2 linked regions of the Cupriavidus metallidurans CH34 genome follow. The protein of the gene in region 1 binds, or shares a complex with, the protein of each later gene. Links are inferred from orthologs where the notes say so. Each region holds a gene or a part of one and is shown in the gene's direction. Other genes may lie near its edges.

The links. The genes of interacting proteins can lie anywhere in the genome.
Region 2: the proteins of tldD (region 1) and pmbA are in contact, whole or in part, in a solved structure (PDB 5NJ9), measured with the Escherichia coli proteins. The link is inferred for Cupriavidus metallidurans CH34 from one-to-one orthologs.

The regions. Positions count from the first base shown.
Region 1 is NC_007973.1:1,075,671-1,078,660, reverse strand. Bases 25-2,942 are described here. They hold tldD (metalloprotease TldD), read left to right. Parts: upstream 25-712; coding sequence 713-2,173; downstream 2,174-2,942. Other genes in these bases: RMET_RS04980 (class I SAM-dependent methyltransferase), read right to left, coding at 2,229-2,942; RMET_RS04990 (carbon-nitrogen hydrolase family protein), read left to right, coding at 25-646. In the rest of the region: more of RMET_RS04990, read left to right, coding at 1-24; more of RMET_RS04980, read right to left, coding at 2,943-2,990. UniProt on the Escherichia coli protein: Metalloprotease involved in CcdA degradation. Suppresses the inhibitory activity of the carbon storage regulator (CsrA).
Region 2 is NC_007973.1:2,794,214-2,797,198, reverse strand. Bases 60-2,972 are described here. They hold pmbA (metalloprotease PmbA), read left to right. Parts: upstream 60-788; coding sequence 789-2,156; downstream 2,157-2,972. Other genes in these bases: RMET_RS12905 (thymidylate synthase), read right to left, coding at 2,752-2,972; RMET_RS12910 (dihydrofolate reductase), read right to left, coding at 2,255-2,755; yjgA (ribosome biogenesis factor YjgA), read right to left, coding at 132-731; mog (molybdopterin adenylyltransferase), read right to left, coding at 60-135. Outside these bases: more of mog, read right to left, coding at 1-59; more of RMET_RS12905, read right to left, coding at 2,973-2,985.

The DNA.
Region 1 (2,990 bases):
CGCCATCCGCGAACAGGATGGCGACGGTCCGGTGCAGAGCTTCCTGGCCGATGCCGCGCGGCGCCATCGCGTCTGGCTCGTGGGCGGCACGCTGCCGATGTGGTGCAACGACGATGCGCGCGTCTACAACACGTCGCTCGCCTTCGATCCGCATGGCCGCCGCGTGGCGCGCTACGACAAGATCCACCTGTTCGGCTTCACGAAGGGCACCGAGAGCTACGACGAATCGCGCACGATCCTGGCCGGCAAGACACCGGTGGCCTTCGATGCGCCGTGCGGACGGGTGGCGATGTCGGTCTGCTACGACCTGCGCTTTCCGGAGCTCTATCGCGGACTGGCGGGCAAGAACGATGTCAGCCTGATCCTGATGCCGGCGGCTTTTACCTACACCACGGGCCAGGCTCACTGGGAGATCCTGCTGCGCGCCCGCGCGATCGAAAACCAGTGCTATGTGCTGGCCGCGGCACAAGGCGGCAAGCACGAAAATGGCCGCCGCACCTGGGGTCACTCGATGCTGGTGGATCCGTGGGGCGAGTTGATGGGCGTGTTGCCCGAGGGCGAAGGCATAGTGTCGGGTACGGTCGACCCGACCCGTCTTGCCGAAGTGCGTCAGAACCTGCCGGCACTGCGTCACCGCGTGCTGTAGGATTGACGGAAATTCACATTGCAGGCCACCGTGGCAGACCGCCACGGGGTATCGAAAAGGACAATCATGAACGCTGGCGATCTCGGAATCCGCAACCTGGCCACCGCCCAGCAACTGCTGCTGGCGCCGTACGGGCTCGATGAAGCCAAGCTCCAGCGCGTGCTGGCCGACATCTTCACGCACAAGGTCGACTACGCCGACCTGTATTTCCAGCACACCCGCAACGAGGCCTGGAGCCTCGAGGAAGGCATCGTCAAGTCGGGCAGCTTCAGCATCGACCAGGGCGTTGGCGTGCGCGCCGTCTCGGGCGACAAGACCGCCTTCGCATACTCCGACGACATCAGCCTGCCGGCCCTGAGCCAGGCCGCCGCGGCTACCCGCACGATCGGCAAGAGCGGCGGCGGGCGCGTCAAGGTGGCGGGCTCGCTCGCCTCGCACACGGGCCGCAACCTCTACGCGCCGAACGATCCGCTCGATTCGATGACCGCCACCGAGAAAGTGGCGCTGCTCGAGAAGATCGAAAAGCTGGCACGCGCCAAGGATCCGCGCGTGGTGCAGGTCATGGCCGGCCTTGCCGGAGAGTACGACGTGGTGCTGGTGGCGCGCAGCGACGGCGTGATCGCCGCCGACGTGCGTCCGCTGGTGCGCGTGTCCGTGACCGTCATCGCCGAACAGAACGGTCGGCGCGAGATCGGCTCCTCGGGCGGCGGCGGCCGCTATGCCTACGGCTACTTTACCGACGACCTGCTGCGCAAATACGTGGACGAAGCGGTGTCGTCGGCGCTGGTCAACCTGGAGGCGCGTCCCGCCCCGGCTGGCGCGATGACCGTGGTGCTCGGGCCGGGCTGGCCCGGCGTGCTGCTGCACGAAGCCGTGGGCCACGGCCTGGAGGGCGACTTCAACCGCAAGGGTTCCTCGGCGTTTGCCGGCCGCATGGGAGAGCGCGTGGCGGCCAAGGGCGTGACCGTGGTCGACGACGGCACCATCGCCAATCGCCGCGGATCGCTGAACCTCGATGACGAAGGCAACCCCACGCAGTGCACCACGCTGATCGAGGACGGCATCCTGCGCGGCTATATCCAGGACACGCTCAACGCGCGCCTGATGAAGATGCCGGTCACCGGCAACGCACGCCGCGAGAGCTACGCCGCACTGCCGATGCCGCGCATGACCAACACCTACATGCTTAACGGCGACCGCGATCCGCAGGAAATCCTCGCCAGCGTCAAGCGCGGCCTCTATGCCGTGAACTTCGGCGGCGGTCAGGTCGACATCACCAACGGCAAGTTCGTGTTCTCGGCCAGCGAGGCATACATGATCGAGGACGGCAAGATCACGTACCCGGTCAAGGGCGCGACGCTGGTCGGCAACGGCCCTGAATCGCTCAAGGACGTCACGATGATCGGCAACGACATGCGCCTGGATTCGGGCGTGGGCGTCTGCGGCAAGGAAGGCCAGAGCGTGCCGGTGGGCGTGGGTCAGCCAACGCTGCGGATCGAGAACATGACGGTGGGTGGCACGGCCTGACGGCCGAAGTTCGCCCCTCTCCTGCCTGCGGGAGAGGGGTGCCGCCTGGTCAAGACTACGGCCTCACCTCATACACCAGATTGAACGGCGTCTGCGCCGTGCGGCGGAAGCTGCCGAAGCCGCCCTGCTCCGTCACGCCACGCATGCGGGCCTCACCGGCCTGCGCTCCCAGGCACATTGCCCCCTCCTGCGACCGCGATCCCGGCGTGCAAATGAATGTCGACGCCGAATAGAACACGCGCCCGATCGGATTGAGGTTGTCCTGCAGCCGGTCATTGGCAAACGGCTCCACAATCATCCAGCACCCGTCGGGCTTCAGCGATTCGCGGATGTGCCGCGCGGCGCCAACCGGGTCGCCCATGTCATGCAGGCAGTCGAAGACCGTCGCGAGGTCATATCCGCTACCGGGATAATCCTTGGCCGCCGCCACTTCGAACGTCACGCGGTTGCTCACGCCAGCACGTCTGGCAGACTCGGTCGCGTACCGGATCGACGGCTCGTGGTAGTCGAAGCCGCGAAACGTGGAAGCCGGATAGGCCTGCGCCATGATGATCGTCGAGGCACCATGCCCGCACCCCACGTCAGCCACCATGCCCCCCGCCTTGAGCCGGGCGTCGATGCCTTCCAGCGACGGAATCCATTCGCCGACCAGATGTGCCGCGTAGCCGGGGCGGAAGAACCGCTCGGTACCATGGAACAGCGCCGGGTCGTGTTCGTGCCAGCCAAGCCCTCTGCCGTTATGGAAGATGTCGACCATCTTCGGAATCGCGCGGAACTGCGCCACCGCAATCTGGAATGCGCCGGGAATGAACGCGGG
Region 2 (2,985 bases), 1.7 Mb from region 1 along the record:
GTCGCGCAGCGCGGGGATGCCTTCGTCCTGGTACGTGCCGGACGATGCCCGGTCGGAAATCGACACAAAGCCGACCACCAGCTCGTCTGGGCTCTTGCGGGCGACGGGCGATGTCGGTGGGGTCTGCGGGTTCATGCTTCGGGCTCCGGTGCGTTGTCTGGGGCCGCGTCGGCGTCCTTCGCTTCCAGTGCGGTCTTGATGGCCTGGAACAACTCGCGGAAGTACTTCGGCGGCTTGGCCAGTTCCTTTTCCTTGCGGGCATTGCGGATGATGTTGCGTACCGATTGCACGTCCACGCTTGGGTGCTCGCCAAGGAACTTGGTCAGCGCGTCGTCGTCGGCCAGCAGCAACTCGCGCCAGCGCTCGATCAGGTGCATCCGGGCCGTTTCGGCCTTGCTGGTGCCCTTGAAGCCTTCCAGAGCCGCCCGGATGGTGGCAATTTCGTCGTCGTCCAGGCCACGCATGACCTTGCCGACAAACTGCATCTGGCGGCGCTTGCCTTCGTGGCTGGTGATCTTGCGGGCCGCGTGGATCGCGTCGGCCAGCGCCTCGGGCATGGGCACGCGCGCGAGCCTGTCCTTGGGCAGGGACTCCAGCTCGGCGCCGATGTCCTGTAGCGCCGTCATATCGCGCTTGCGCTGGGACTTGCTCTTGGGCAGGTCGTCCTCATCCTCCGGGGCAAAGGCGCCCGGGAATCGGCCATTGGGATTGTTACGGGTATTTCGCGTCATGGGCGGCATTTTATCTTGCTATGATTCCCGTTTGGACTTTTGATCACGCCCGCCCATATGAGCCAGACCGCTGAACAGACCGCGCATTTCACCTACACCCAGGACCAGCTCAAGGCCATGGCGGCCGATGTGCTGCGTGTGGCACGCGAGCTCGGCGCGACGGATGCCGCCACCGAGATTTCCGAGGGCAGTGGCCTGTCGGTGTCGGTGCGCAAGGGCGAGGTGGAAACCATCGAGCAGAATCGCGACAAGGTGGTGGGTGTGACGGTGATGATCGGCAAGCGTCGCGGCAATGCCAGCACGTCAGATTTTTCGGCCGCCGCGCTGCGTGCCACGGCCGAAGCCGCATACAACATCGCCCGTTTCACGGCCGAGGATGACTGCGCCGGCCTGGCCGAGGAAGAGTTGCTGGAGCGCGACCCCCAGGATCTGGACCTGTTCCACCCGTGGACCATCGATGCCGAAGGCGCGATCGACATTGCCCGCCGCGCCGAAGCGGCGGCTTTCGCCGTCTCGCCGAAGATTCGCAACAGCGACGGCGCTAGCGTGTCGGCCCAGCACTCGCAGTTCGTGCTGGCCACGTCGCGCGGCTTCTCGGGCGGCTATCCCTACTCTCGCCACTTCATCTCGTGTGCGCCAATCGCCGGTTCAGGCGGCGGCATGCAGCGGGATGACTGGTATTCGTCGAAGCGCGCTCCCGGAGCGCTGGCTGAGCCGGAAGCGATTGGCCGCTATGCGGCGGAGCGCGCGCTGGCCCGCCTGAACGCCCGCAAGCTGTCCACGCGCAAGTGCCCGGTGCTGTTCGAGGCGCCACTGGCTGCTGGCCTGCTAGGCGCGTTCGTGCAGGCGGTGTCGGGTGGCGCGCTGTATCGCAAGTCGACGTTCCTGTATGACACGCTGGGCAAGGAAGTTTTCGCGCCGCACATCCAGGTTTACGAACGGCCGCACGTGCCGGGCGCGATGGGCAGCGCGCCGTTCGACGAAGAGGGCGTGCGCACGCACGAACGCGACGTGGTGCGCGACGGCGTGGTGCAGGGCTACTTCCTGTCGACGTACTCGGCACGCAAGCTCGGCATGAAGACTACCGGCAACGCGGGCGGCTCGCACAACCTCACGCTGACCAGCTCGCAGACGCAAGCGGGCGACGATTTCGTCGGGATGCTGAAGAAGATGGGCACCGGTCTGCTGGTGACCGAGCTGATGGGGCAGGGCGTGAACTACGTTACCGGCGACTATTCGCGCGGCGCCTCGGGCTACTGGGTCGAAAACGGCGTGATCCAGTATCCGGTGGAGGAAATCACGATTGCCGGCAACATGGTCGAGATGCTGCGCCAGATCGTTGCTGTTGGTGCCGATGCGCTGGTGCGTGGCACCAAGGAGACTGGCTCGATCCTGATCGAGCAGATGACGATCGCCGGGAACTGATGGTTTGTGCGTCTCTTCCAAACGGGAGAGACGACAAGGGCCGATCAGGGACGACGAAGGGCGGCGCAAGCGGGTGAACCCGTTTGCGCCGCCCTTTTTTATTCTTCCCCGGAAGCCGGCCGTTCGTACGTCACGAACGCATAGTCGAAGCCATTCGTTTCCGAATGGTGGAGCTCACGCGCGGTCTCGACCCATGTCGTGCGGTCCACGGCCGGGAAGAACGCATCGCCTTCCACATCCGCGTCGATTTCCGTGACGATCAGGCGATCGGCGCTCGGCAGTGCCTCCGCATAGAGTTGTGCGCCGCCGATCAGGAATACCTGTTCCGCACCTATGCACAGCCGTTGCGCATCCTCGATCGATCCCACCACATCGGCGCCCTCGATATGCAGGTCGCGGTTGCGGGTCACCACGATATTGCGGCGCCCCGGCAGCGGCCGGCCGATCGAATCCCAGGTCTTGCGACCCATGATGATCGGCGCGCCCATGGTCGTGCGCTTGAAATGCTGCAAGTCTTCCGGCAGGCGCCACGGCAAGGTGTTGTTACGGCCGATCACGCCGTTGCGCGCGCGCGCGACGATCAGTGTCAGCAGCGTCATACGGCCACCGGCGCCTTGATCGCGGGGTGCGACTCATAGCCGACCAGCTCGAAATCGTCGTACTTGTAGTCGAAGATGCTGTCGGGACGATGCTTGATTCGCAGCGTTGGCAGCTTCATCGGCTCGCGCGAAAGCTGCGTCTCCACCTGCTCGAAGTGGTTGCTGTAGATGTGGCAGTCGCCACCGGTCCACACGAAATCGCCCACGCCCAGGTCGCATTGCTGCGCGAT